4 regions of the Paenibacillus tritici genome follow, and region 1 is predicted to be linked to each of the others. Evidence: riboswitches for the same ligand, from Rfam matches in the RefSeq annotation. Region 1 holds a riboswitch; each other region holds the start of a gene.
What was found. Region 1 has a riboswitch for cyclic di-GMP ahead of KDC22_RS04900 (PA14 domain-containing protein). Riboswitches for the same ligand answer to the same signal wherever they lie in the genome.

Region 1 (3,487 bases):
CAATATAATCAACAACATCTGGAGACAACAGCGGCCGTAAGCCCAAAATTCCTTGCAGCGACCCTCATAACAGGCGGGATTTTAACTCACAGCTCCGCAACAAGAAATACCCAATAACAATACGATATGGAGGGTTCACATATGAAACTGGTACTTCTATCAGGCGGTTCTGGTAAACGGCTCTGGCCGTTGTCCAATGATTCACGTTCGAAGCAATTTCTGAAGGTACTGGAAAGCCCGGCAGGTGAACCGGAATCCATGGTACAACGCGTATGGAGACAACTGCAGGAGACAGGAATGGCGGAGTCGTCTTACCTTGCGACCGGCCGCAGCCAGGTGGAGATGATTCAGAGCCAGCTCGGCAGCGAGGTGCCGATAATCGTAGAGCCGGAGCGGCGGGATACCTTCCCCGCTATTGCGCTGACGGCAGCCTACCTGTATTCCATTGCCGGAGTCTCCCCAAGCGAGACTGTAGCGATCCTGCCGGTGGACCCTTATGTGGAATCCTCCTTCTTCGAAACGGTATTACAGCTGGAGAACACCATGCTGGTGAGCGGAGCGAATCTGGCGCTGATGGGCGTAGTTCCAGAACATGCTTCGGAGAAATACGGCTATATCATTCCAACGAGCGCAGAGGCAGGGGCGAGCGGTTACCTGCAGGTGAGCCACTTCCAGGAGAAGCCGGACCGCAAGCAGGCCGAGGAGCTGATCAGCCGGAATGCCCTCTGGAACTGCGGGGTATTCGCTTTCCGTCTGGGCTACCTGCTCGATATCCTGCAGCGCAAAGGGCTGCCGCTGAATTACGAGGAGCTGCAGAAGCAGTATAAGCTGCTCTCCTCTATCAGCTTTGATTACGAAGTGGTGGAGAAAGAGGATAATATCGTGGTCCAGCCCTATGCCGGATTCTGGAAGGACCTGGGGACCTGGAACACCTTAACAGAGGAAATGACCAGCAACCATGTCGGCAAAGGGTTCGTGACCGCTGACTCCGAGGGCACCTGCCTCATTAACGAGCTGGATATTCCGATCACGGTGATCGGGGCGAAGGATCTGATTATTGCCGCCAGCCCGGACGGCATTCTGGTGACGCATAAGGCAGAGAGTCCGCGGATCAAGGAAGTGCTGAAGTCTTTTGAACAAAGACCGATGTACGAAGAGCGCCGCTGGGGCCACTACAAGGTGATTGATTATGTGAAATATGATGAAGGCAATGAGGTGCTGACCAAGCGGATCTTCATCAACGAGGGCAAAAACATCAGTTACCAGCTGCATCACAAGCGCTGTGAAATCTGGACTTTTGTCAGCGGGGAAGCAAGCATTGTGATTAACGAGAAGATGCACAACGTGAAGGCAGGAGATGTGGTAAGGATACCAGAAGGGACCAAGCACGCGATTCTGGCGCTTACAGATGTGGAATTTATTGAGGTGCAGACCGGCTCTGAGCTGGTAGAAGAGGATAACATTCGTATTACTCTGGACTGGGAGGATATAGATCTACATCAGTTCATTTCGTAGGTCCAACTTATCCATTTAACCAATTGTTACAATTTCAAATCAGGTACTGAGAACTATTTTTTGGATAAATTTCGCCAATACTATACATTAAATTTGCATACTGACGATACTTACGGTAAGAGGGATTGATCCTTCCAAAACGACAAAGGCAAACCTAATCGAAAGATAGGGACGCAAAGCTATAGGGCCTTCGCAAGAGTGGCAGCCTGGCTACCGAAAGGAAGAGAATATTGTGAAAACTTACCGTAAGTCTCGTTTGCTCTGCACTGTGTTGTCGCTGGCCGTATTATTGTCTGCTGTACCTGTAGGACTCGGAATAGCCCCGTCATCGGTCAAGGCTGCATCTGCTTCCGGAGCACCTGTGAATCCCAATGCTTCAGCCCAGGCTGTCAAGCTGCTGAACGATCTCTATGAGATCTCGGGAAATGGAATTATCACAGGGCAGCATGATTATTTCGAGAGCCCGGATGAGCTAAGCAACAAGCTGAAGGGAACAAGCGGACATTACGCAGCACTGCATGGTTATGAGCTTGGAGCGATTGGCGGACAGACGGAGAGCGGAGTTGCCAAGCAGCGCAAGAATATCGTCTGGAGTGCGACGAACTGGTCCAGAGCGGGCGGGATTGTCGCTATGACGTTTCACCAGAGCCTTCCGGGCACCAGATATGAATGGTCCAATGTGCAGAAGCCAATCACCCAGGCGCAATTCGACAAATACGTAACCCCCGGCACGACTGAGTATAAAGCGCTGATTGCGGATCTCGATAAAGTGGCCGTTTCCCTGAAAAGCCTGCGGGATGCAGGTGTTCCGATTCTATGGAGACCTTACCATGAGATGAACGGCGGCTGGTTCTGGTGGGGGAAGAAGAACAATTTTGTTGCACTGTGGAATATAATGTATGACCGTTTCGTTAACGTTCATCAATTAAATAATTTGCTGTGGGTGTGGAACCCGAATGCGCCCAATTCCAACTCAGACCCTTACGAACGGACCTATCCGGGTGCGGACAAAGTGGATGTGCTGGCAGCAGATATATACAATAATGACTACTCGAATAAATATCATGATGAACTGTCCAGCCTGGCTGCCGGTAAACCGATTGGCATCGGGGAGAACGGTGAAATGCCAAGTATATCCAAGCTGAAGCTTACCCAGCAGAATTATGTGTTTATGATGAACTGGGGCAAGATGCTCTATGAGAACAACAGCACGGCGACAATCAAGAATTTCATGAATGACAGCTATACCCTGACTCGTGACCAATATAAAGCCTGGGCAGGACCTGTGGCAAGACCGACACTATCGCCAACAGCAACGCCTACACCTGTACCAACAGCAACGCCTACGCCAGTACCAACAGCAACACCTACGCCAGTACCAACAGCAACGCCAACGCCTGTACCAACGTTAGCAGCACCAACAGTCCCTCCGGTACCGAAGCCAGTCCCCGTTCCCAGTGATACGGAACAGCCGCCCCTCCAGAACGGTCTGACGGGAGAATATTTCAAGAATATGACCCTCTCAGGCACGCCAGTGATGGTGCGCGGTGATAATGTGGTCAGCTTCAACTGGCGCCAGGGAACTCCGGCTGCTGCGCTGGGTACAGATGCCTTTTCGATCCGCTGGACCGGCCAGATTAAGCCTGCTTACAGCGAAACCTATCAGTTCTACACTACCTCGGATGACGGTATCCGCTTATATGTGAACGGCACAGCAGTCATTGACAGCTGGGTCAAGCAGAGCGGGACAGTCCGTACCGGAAGCATAGCCCTTACTGCCGGGCAACAGTACGATATCAAGCTGGAATATTATGAGAACGCTGGCGATGCGAATGTCCATCTGATGTGGCAGAGCCCGAGTCAGGTGAAGGCTACCGTTCCGGCCAGTGCATTATTTATAAAAACAAGCAATACCTCCATACCTGCTCCATCTGCAGCACCAACGCCAACAGCAACGCCGGCACCAGTACCA
Region 2 (3,487 bases), 1.5 Mb from region 1:
CACCATCTGCACCGCAGGGAAATCCGCGCCCCCCGGCCGAATCTCCACATCCAGCCCCGCTTCCTTATAGAAGCCTTTTTCAACTGCGGTGTAGAATCCGGCGAATTGCGCCTGGTGAATCCACTTCAGCCTGAGTACCACCTTCTTCAGCTCACCGGAGCTGCCTGCTCCCTGTCCCTCGGCCTTGCCGGTCTCTGAATGATTGCCGCAGGCTGTGATGAGCAGCATCAGTGAAGTAAGCAGGATGAGCGCTTTAGATCTGGACTTGTTCCACATGGTGATTCCCCCGTTTATGATGTTATTTGGACTATTAATATTGCTCCAGCGCCTTCAGCACCGCTTGTGAATTACTCACACTTCCGAAGACACCGCCCTGCATTTGAACCATACTCAGCGCCGCCAGGTGATTGGCCTCATCCGTAGCCCCCGTGCAATCCTCCAGGATCAGACACTCGTACCCGCGGTCATTTGCTTCCCTCATCGTTGTGTGTACGCAGACATCCGTCGTGATTCCGGTCAGAATCAGGTGGGTAATCCCTTTATTCTTCAATATCAGATCCAGGTCTGTAGCATAAAAGCTGCCTTTGCCCGGCTTATCGACAATGTACTCTCCCGGTACAGGTGCCAGTTCATCAATGATCTGCCAGCCGCGCTCACCCCGGACAAGAATCCGTCCCGCCGGTCCTTCCGAACCGATCTCGGCACCGATTTGCTTGCTGCGCCAACGTTTATTGGCCGGCAGATCGGACAAATCCGGCTTATGCCCCTCCCGGGTATGGATCACAGTGAACCCTGGAATCTCCCGGATGCGTGCCAGCAGCCGCGAGATGGGCTGAATTGCTCTTGCTGTTAAAGAGAGGTCATAGCCCATTCTTTCCACGTACCCGCCTGTGCCGCAAAAATCCGTCTGCATGTCGATAATCATCAGTGCCGTCTTCGCCGGGTCCATAGCGCCGTCATAGGGCCAAATGTATGGTGATGCTGAAATTTGCATGGTTCATGCTCCCCTCCCGAGTTTTCTGCTTTGATTAATGTTATGTTTATTAACATAATGACCATCCGTCTTGCTATGTGTTAGATTATATTACAACATTTTTATCGTGTCTTCGTTTTTATTACGAATTAATATACATTTTGTTTGTGTTTAATCACATATATAACATATACATTACACGATTGCCTCTGATTAGGCCCGCCTCCACCCTTGAATACCATTTAGCCCCACGCCAAAAAAGGCCGCCCAAGACAACAGCCTCAGACGCCCTACGCAAATCACGCTATTCAAGATTTAATTATTCACGAATTTCTCCCATAAGCTGTAAACGCTGGGAAACCAGTTTTCTTGAAATTTAATCTATTTCCACTTGTCGAAATAGGGCTGCACATTTTAAGATTTTTGATAAATAGGCATAATATAGTTGAAAAATAGCTCTTTAAGTACTAGAATTAAGCTTGTTTGCAGAAGTTAATGCAACACAGGAACTAGTGATGACTCTTTTTGTCGATTACAGTCGACCAAGCAGAAGGGACTTCAACTATAATATATAGAAGAAACAAATCGCCTCATACAGAGTGTATATCATTGATCTATTTCTAAAGGCAAACTTCCCGAAAGGGCAGGACGCAAAGCCATGGGCCTAAGAACGCCAAGAGTCGCGTTTAGGGTCGCCAGGCTGCCAATAGAGACCACTTAAGCCAGCTCTCACCGGGAAGCCCTCCCAGGCTTTATGATGTTCTTTTTCTGTACGAATGCCATTGATTATACGAAAAAAAGTGAGGTAACGACCATGCCGCAGCAGTTTATCGAACCAAACCGATATGAATTTGTGGAGTCCTTAATGCTTGAACGTAACGGTCTCCTGGATTCATTCTCTGTAGAGGGCCGAGCTTCTGACGGGGCAAATGGAGATAAGAATGGAATCATCCTCGTGCAGAACAACCAGATATTCATCACTCCCCCGCTGCCCGGCGGCGCTCCCGCCCGGATCTCTGCTATTCACCCTGTTGTACTGAAGATCAACTGGAAGACCGTTACAGAACCGACCGAAGTGACCAAGGCAGATTATATTACCTGGGAGATTTGCGAGAAGCCCCAGTATCAGATTACAGTTTCACCCGACAAGCTGAAGGTCTACTTCACTTTATACCGTGCTGAGAAGTACGCCTGGAATCTGGTCAACTGCCCTGCTGCCTTCGAGGCGGTAGTCCGTGCCCAGCCCAACCCGGCGGTGCTGCTGTCCACGCTTACCATAGAACAGATTATCGCCTCACTGGATAACCGCTTCATTCTGCGCAACTTGAATATTCCGGCCCTGTACGCGGAACTGGAGAACCCCACCTACCTTCCTGTCTGCATTGCTGAAGGACGGGCCCCGCTGCCCGGCAAGGCATCCCGGCTGGAATTATTTCTGCCGGAGCATACGCTGCAGGGCAACGGGATGCTCCAGGGATGCTCTGCCAAGGAGCCTCGGGATACCCTGGAGTACCTCCGGTTTCCGGGGGCTCCTTTTGCCTTGGAGGGGGAGGTGTTCGCCCGCAAATTGCCGCCCGAAGAAGGAATCCCCGGCTTCGACACTGATGGAAGAGTGCTGCCTCCACCGCCGCCGCAGGATATTTACGTCGCCGCCGGAGATCACGCCCGGCTTCTTCCATGCGGCGATATTGTGGCTATGCACACCGGAAGACCCCGCATCTGCGGAGGCACCGGCAGTGTCAGAAGATGTGACTTCCCGGCAGTCCGTGTGCTGACCAGGGAGATGGCGGGCGCTGCCGGTGAACTATTGTTCGCCGGTGACCTCATTGTAACAGAGGATATCGAAGGCCCGCTGCGGATTGAGGCACTGGGTAATGTGTATGTCTACGGCAGCGTATGCCAATCTACGATTGTAGCAACCGGAAGTATCTATATCAGCGGGCAAGCCACAGGGTGCTGCCTGTACGCCGGTCACCCCGGGGTACAGCAGCACCGCTTGCACTGCCTCTCCAGCCTGCTGCTGACCGAGACGGACGGACTGCGCGAGGCAGCGCGGCAGTTAGCCAAGAATGTAGAATCCCGCCAGCAATCGGTGAAATACGGTCTGGTGGTCATGCTGCTAATGGAAGATAAGTACAGCCATATCGCAGGTCTGATCAGCGATCTGCAAGCTGCGCTTAGCAGTATGAACGGCGAGTTCGGGCCCGGTACGGACCAGCTCCTCCATCTGCTGGAGGTGTTCGTCCATCCGGGATCATTCACCGAGATGATTACGGACAGTGTTCTGGGCAGCTTCTCCAGGCTGCTGCGCAAGCTGAGCGAGGATATTGAGCTGCTTCAGGAGGAGCATGTTATTATTAACCTAGCCCGCTCGCAGGGCAGCCTCCTGGAGTCCGGCGGGGAGCTGCTCCTGCGGGAATCTTGCCAGGGCAATAGCTGAAGGAGGGATTATCATACGATATAACCGTCTGGGGAATAGCGGCCTGCAGGTATCTGCTCTGGGCCTTGGAACCA
Region 3 (3,487 bases), 720 kb from region 1:
AATCCTGACCGCTGAGGCGGATAGGAGTGCCGTCCTTGAGAATGGTAGCGAAGGCAAGGGTCTCAGCCAGAGCCCAGTCGACCCGCTCCCCGTCATTCAGCGCATCCTTGCGGCGCTTCAGAATCCGGTCCAGCTTCGGATAGACCGTGAAGCCATCCGGTACACGCAGCAGTTCGCGGTTAATCTCCTGCAGACCGGCCAGAGGGTAGGCTGTCGGACGCTGAGTAGGCTGATCGGGCTCCAGAGCGACAGCGGTTTTGGACTCCGCATTCTTCTGTTTGCCTTCCTTCATCTGATCGAACGCCTGCTGCAATACACTCTCGGCCTCGGTAATCATGTTCTTCACATCATCCTCGGTGATCACCTTCTCACGCTCAAGGCGTTCTGCATATACCCGGTAGACAGTAGGGTGGTTGCGCACCTTGCTGTAGACAATAGGCTGCGTAGTGTCAGGATCATCCATTTCGTTATGTCCGTGGCGGCGGTAGCCGATCAGGTCAATCAGGAAGTCCTTCTTGAACTGGTGGCGGTAAGCACTGGCCAGACGGACGGCGGCAATGCAAGCTTCCGGATCATCGGCATTGACATGCACGATCGGAATCTCATACCCTTTGGCCAGGTCGCTGGCGTAATGGGTGGAACGGGAATCCTCGCTCTCCGTTGTGAAGCCGATACGGTTATTGACGATAATATGCACGGTACCGCCATTCTGATAACCCTGCAATTTGCCGATATTAAGAGTCTCTGCAACGATACCTTCACCCGGGAAGGCAGCATCGCCGTGCATCAGCACAGCCATCGCCTTGCTCGTATTCAGCTTCGGCAGGCCCGGTGCATTCCGTTCTTCCTGGGCGGCACGCGTGAAGCCTTCTACTACCGGATTGACGAATTCGAGATGGCTCGGGTTATTGGCAAGCGTGATCCGGGTGCGTACGGTTTCGCCTTCGCGGACAGCACGGTCAGCCCCGAGGTGATACTTCACATCGCCGCTCCAGCCGTAGGTGACACCCATTGAGCCTTCGGAAGGGAACAGCTCCTTGTTCGGCGAATGATGGAACTCCGAGAAAATAATATCATAAGGCTTGCCCAGAATATGGGCCAGTACGTTGAGTCTTCCGCGGTGCGCCATGCCCATCAGAATATGCTCCGCGCCGTCATGCGCGGCTGCCCGCACAATCTCGTCCAGCATAGGCACGAGGGCGTCATTGCCCTCCAGACTGAACCGCTTCTGGCCGACAAAAGTCTTATGCAGGAAGGTCTCGAAATGCTCTACCTGAACCAGGCGCTTCAGCAGCTCCTTACGCTCCGTATTGTTGAGCGGGGCCGGGGAAGTCATGGATTCCGCCTGGCTGTTGAGCCAGCGCAGCTCACTCTCATCGTGGACATGCCCGAATTCATAGGCAATGGTCTGTGTGTAGGCCTGCCGCATTCTGTGGACAGCATCCATAGCGGTATGCACATCCGCAGGGGCATTATCCCAGATTAGCGAAGCGGGCAGGGCATTCAGATCCTCGCGGGTGAGCTCATAAGTCTCCAGCTCCAGCCATTTGGCCATCGGATTACTGCTGCGCTCCAGCGGGTCGATGTTAGCGGCCATATGGCCATATATACGAATATTAGCGATCAGCTTCGAGGCCTTGACAGCCTTCTTGAGCCAGTCGGCATCCGCTGAAACTGCAGGCCCTGGAACCCTCTCGGCGTCTGGAGCCAGAGGAGGGGGGCCGGATACAGTGAAGAGATCGCGGTAATGTTGTTCAACAGAAGAGGGGTCCTTGACAAACTGCTCATACTGCTCTTGGATGTAGCCCAGATTGGGGCCGTAATATTTGTTCCATACAGTTGCGTTATAGGGCTCTTTGACTGCCATGAATAGGTCCTCCTAACGGATAAACTCAGCGCGTGGCATACAGGTGTGCCACTTGGCGGAGCTGCAAATGTTTGCGGTTTCATTCTCATCTTATTGTGCTACTTTCCAGCGGGGTAATCAATTCATACTTTCGTGCAATCCGTTCGCAAAACGGCATGATTCATTACAGTATTCATACAGAACAATCATAATTTAGAGGTTTGTATATTTTGGAAATGGGTAATTGTTTCTATATTTCTATATTATGATTACGGAACGGATCTAGTGCCCTCTAGTATATTAAACCTAATATGGATCGTTTGAACTTGGAAATGGAAATATTTATACAAGCCACTGGCAATTTCAGCTAAGGTTCCTCACTATTTAACATAAAAAAATTCCAGAAAACGACACACTATTCGCATAAGATCTTGTATAATGTTATTGCGGAGAACGCTTTCAACGATTCTTGCCAGATCCTTTCACGGAAAGGGTCCAGTAAAGGGTAAACCTGCCGAAAGACAGGGGCACAAAGTCTCGGATCTAAAGTAGAAATACTATGATGGCCGGACTGCCTGGGGACGCGAAAATTCTAGGAGGAGATTTCTTGGATATGTCCAACCAGGGGAATGACGAGCTGCAGGCAGTTGATCTGGATTTAGAATGGGTGTACTTGCTGATGTCTGCCAAGCAGGCGGGTATTCAGGCGGAGGAAATCCGCCGGTTTTTCAGCGAGAAGGCGCTCCAGGCGATGTAGGACGGTCACTTATTGTACGGATACATACAGAAAAGGGCACAGCGAACCGGTCGCTGTGTCCTTTTCTGTGTCCCGGCAGGGCTGGAGACCTGCTCCGCCAGCTTCAACGTCTTTAATTGTCCTTTTGATCCATACGCCATTTCTGGTAATCGAGAAATTCCTTGAATTCACGTTTGCTTATTCCTGAGGCCATCGCTTCCTGTACCAACCGGAACCATTCTCCATCCAGCGCCGGTTCTTCAGTCTCCGCATGTCCGCCATACAGTAATGCGTGAACGGATACCTGAAGCGCATCGGCAATTTTTTCGATAAATTGAATGGAGGGGTTGGATTGGATATTCCGTTCCACATTACTGAGGTATGATTTCGCCACATCAGCCTTATCCGCAAGCTCGGACAAAGAATACCCCTTCTCCAGCCGGAGCCTGTGGATGCGGCTTCCCATAGTATCTGACACGATTACAACGCCCTCCGTACTTTTGTTAAAAGATAAGAATTTATATGCTTCGCGCTATACATTATCCTTATCTTTCTCGCTGTAACGGTACCGCCCCTTAGAAGGACGGCAAAGCCGTTTTCACTTGTCAGTATAACAAAAATCTGTAAAACGAACAAAAGTCATTGAACAGAGAAGGGAGCGCGACAAAACGGCATACCCCGCCCGGATGAGGGAGGATATGCCGTTTGGATATAGAAGGCTCCGGGTTACTTGGTTTCTCCCAGACCCTGCAGCGCATCGAATGTCCAGTTCAGGGATAAGCTGTCGCCCTGGAAGATGTTCTGATCCTGGCTGTTGTCCACGAATTCAAAGGCTACCTTGAAGGTTTTGGACTGGGCGGCGGCAATGCCCCCGGGTACTGCCCCCATGGCTACGAGGTCGTAGC
Region 4 (3,487 bases), 610 kb from region 1:
GGCTTCCACCCCAATCTCCAGCCGCTGCTGTTCATAGACCCTCAGACCACGGGCCCGCATCCCGGCACGGACCTCCCGCAGATCGGCAGTTGCGGCATGGACGGCACTCTGAATCACCTCCAGATAAGGCGCGGGCGTGCGCAGCTCGGATGACATCACGGAAGCATCGCGTTCAAAGGCGGATATAATAAGCGGCAGCAAAATATAGGATTTGACCAGCAGGTTGTCCTGGCTCTCTGCTCTCTGCATCCCTCTCAACCCCTTGGCAAGAACATATATTCGCATTGTAACTCAAAGTGCAAAGAATAATCAACGAAATTTATAAACTCAGGCTAACTATGTGACATAATTCACAATAAAATATAAAGAATTATTTTATATTAAAATTGAAATAATAAAGATTAAAAAATCAGTTCAAAGGAGAATGGCAATGAGTCATGAAGGAAGTCTCCGCCGCGGTTTGGTATTCGGGTTCATTCTAAGTGTTCCTCTATGGGTGTCGATCATTGGCTGGGTTCAACTGCTGGGGGTTGCTTAAACGGGTGTTGTCCATAATTGGGTGACACCTGTTTTTTGGGTTTATAGTAATCCATAAATAGGTAATATTACATACCGAAAGGAATAGACTGTAATTATATATACAAATAGAATGATAAATAGGACATATGTATCAAATTTTAATAATAAAAATTAATATAATTATAGAGGATAAGCTACAAGTACTGCGGTTAGGGTCTGATTTCTTGGATTTTTTCGGCAGGCGCAGAAAAGGGTAGTGAGGCCTTAGCCCTTGGGGGACAAGGGGTTGGAGAGAATTATTTTCGAGGGAGTAGCTAAAAATATATTGGAAAAGGATTGACAATAGGACTGGAGACCGGATAAACTGAAATTAGTACAAAAGTAACAAATGTCATAGACTCAACAACGATAATACATAAGCAACTATCAATTTCATATCGAAATCATGTACAAACGCAAACCGTTTCGAAAGAGCGGGACGCAAAGTCAGGAATCTACCGCCCCTTAAGTTGAGGCTAAGGTCGTCCGGCCGCCGTGAAGCTAACCCTTCTTGGCGGTCTTTTTTTGTTATAGTTATGCGGCAGATTCATAGAATAGTTAATAGTTAAATAGGAGGTGTGGACTATTGAGAACTAGAGTGCGGAGAACAGCCGCTGTCTTTCTGGCGGGCATCATGACCTTATCTAGCGCCTTTTCTTGGGGGACGGAGGTAAGGGCAGCTTCGGGTGTGCCTTATAACCCTACAGCGGTTTTGGGAGTTGCAGGCAATTTTAATGCTTTTCTATTCGGAGATTTCGCACAAGGTAATGATCAGATTGAAGGCCGCCTGGCAGCAGCGGGGGATATTACTCTCTCCGGTGGGTACGGAGTGGCCAGGGCATACAGGAATTCAACACCTACGGATGTTCTCGTCGCCGGCAGGAAATTTACACATTCGGGCAGCGGAGAAATCTACGGAAACGTGGTCTATGGGGACAGCATTTCAGCCAATGAGCCTAGCGTTAACATCAAGGGCACGAAGAAGCAGGGCAGCCCGATTGATTTTGCAGCAGAGAGGCAGTATCTGATCTCGCGTTCCGCAGAATACGGGGCATTGTCCAGTACCAATGAGGTTGGTAATAATCATTACGGAGGACTTACCATCAATGCACCGGACCGCTTCAATGTGGTTCATCTGGATGCTGCCACGCTGGCAACTACAAATCATATTCAATTTAACATTGCCGGGAATGCCACATTGATTATTAATATAAGCGGATCTACAGTCAATGTGCCAAGCTTTGCAATGAATAACGGCAGAGCAAGCCAGGTATTATTCAATTTCTACGAAGCGACAAAGGTGGATATCGCGTATACATCCTTTTTTGGGACGATACTCGCTCCTAACGCGGATGTCCATTATTCCGGAGCGGAGCTGTACGGGACTCTAATTGCACAATCTTTTAGCGGCGGAGTAGAGCTGCACCTTGGAATGTACGAGGGAGAGGGACCGCCGCCGAGTCCAACGCCGACAGTAACGCCAACGCCTAGCCCAACACCGACGGTAACACCGACACCGACAGTGAAGCCAACACCGACGGTAACACCGACACCAACAGTGAAACCTACGCCGACGGTAACACCGACACCAACAGTGAAGCCTACGCCGACGGTAACACCGACACCAACAGTGAAGCCTACGCCGACAGTAAAACCGTCACCGACACCTAAGTGCACCCCGACGCCAATACCGACGGTGAAGCCAACGCCAACGCCTACGGTGAAGCCGACGCCGACACCAACAGTGAAGCCGACGCCGACGGTGAAGCCGACGCCAACACCGACAGTGAAGCCAACGCCAACACCGACAGTGAAGCCGACGCCAACGCCGACGGTGAAGCCGACGCCAACACCGACAGTGAAACCGACGCCAACGCCGACGGTGAAGCCAACGCCAACACCGACGGTGAAGCCAACGCCAACACCGACAGTGAAGCCAACGCCAACGGCAGTACCAACACCGACGCCGACGGCAGTGTCAACACCGACACCAACGGCAGTACCAACACCGACGCCGACGGCAGTGTCAACACCGACACCAACGGCAGTACCAACACCGACGCCGACGGCAGTGTCAACACCGACACCAACGGCAGTACCAACACCGACGCCGACGGCAGCACCAACGCCAACACCGACTGCCGAGCCGACACCAACACCGACGGTAGAGCCAACACCGACACCAACGGAAGCGCCGACACCGACGCCGACGGCAGTACCAACACTGACGCCGACGCCAACGCCGACGGAAGAGCCAACACCAACGCCGACGGCAGTACCAACACCAACGCCAACGGCAGTGTCAACACCGACACCAACGGCAGTACCAACACCGACGCCAACGGCAGTACCAACACCAACGCCGACGGTAGAGCCGACACCAACACCAACGGCAGCACCGACACCAGAGCCGACGGTAGAGCCGACACCAACACCGACGGCAACACCGACACCAACGGAAGAGCCAACACCGACGCCAACGGCAGTACCAACACCGACGCCGACACCAGAGCCGACACCAACACCGACGGCAGCACCGACACCAACGCCGACGGTAGAGCCAACACCAACGGCAGAGCCAACACCGACGCCAACGGCAGTACCAACACCAACGCCAACGGTAGAGCCAACACCAACGGCAGCACCGACACCAGAGCCGACACCAACACCGACGGCAGCACCGACACCAACGCCGACGGTAGAGCCAACACCAACGGCAGAGCCAACACCGACGCCAACGGCAGTACCAACACCAACGCCAACGGTAGAGCCAACGCCGACGGCAGTACCGACACCAACACCGACGGTAGAGCCAACACCGACGCCGACGGTAGAGCCAACACCGACGCCAACGACAGAGCCAACGCCGACACCAGATCCAACATCGACGCCAACGCCGACACCAGACCCAACATCGACGCCAACGCCG

Region 2: linked by a shared signal. The riboswitch ahead of KDC22_RS31475 (flagellar assembly protein A) and the one ahead of KDC22_RS04900 (PA14 domain-containing protein) in region 1 are both predicted to bind cyclic di-GMP.
Region 3: linked by a shared signal. The riboswitch ahead of KDC22_RS02015 (anti-repressor SinI family protein) and the one ahead of KDC22_RS04900 (PA14 domain-containing protein) in region 1 are both predicted to bind cyclic di-GMP.
Region 4: linked by a shared signal. The riboswitch ahead of KDC22_RS02460 (choice-of-anchor A family protein) and the one ahead of KDC22_RS04900 (PA14 domain-containing protein) in region 1 are both predicted to bind cyclic di-GMP.

The regions. Positions count from the first base shown of each region.
Region 1 is NZ_CP073365.1:1,162,189-1,165,675, forward strand. It holds gene KDC22_RS04895 (sugar phosphate nucleotidyltransferase) at 142-1,515, shown strand; cyclic di-GMP riboswitch class I at 1,653-1,733, shown strand; gene KDC22_RS04900 (PA14 domain-containing protein) at 1,748-3,487, shown strand, end outside.
Region 2 is NZ_CP073365.1:7,323,127-7,326,613, forward strand. It holds gene KDC22_RS31465 (ABC transporter substrate-binding protein) at 1-276, opposite strand, end outside; gene biuH (biuret amidohydrolase) at 311-994, opposite strand; cyclic di-GMP riboswitch class I at 1,589-1,681, shown strand; gene KDC22_RS31475 (flagellar assembly protein A) at 1,728-3,413, shown strand; gene KDC22_RS31480 (aldo/keto reductase) at 3,427-3,487, shown strand, end outside.
Region 3 is NZ_CP073365.1:446,206-449,692, forward strand. It holds gene KDC22_RS02010 (2-oxoglutarate dehydrogenase E1 component) at 1-1,867, opposite strand, end outside; cyclic di-GMP riboswitch class I at 2,341-2,425, shown strand; gene KDC22_RS02015 (anti-repressor SinI family protein) at 2,454-2,603, shown strand; gene KDC22_RS02020 (helix-turn-helix domain-containing protein) at 2,716-3,048, opposite strand; gene KDC22_RS02025 (TasA family protein) at 3,309-3,487, opposite strand, start outside.
Region 4 is NZ_CP073365.1:555,729-559,215, forward strand. It holds gene KDC22_RS02455 (YhjD family protein) at 1-249, opposite strand, end outside; cyclic di-GMP riboswitch class I at 964-1,056, shown strand; gene KDC22_RS02460 (choice-of-anchor A family protein) at 1,145-3,487, shown strand, end outside.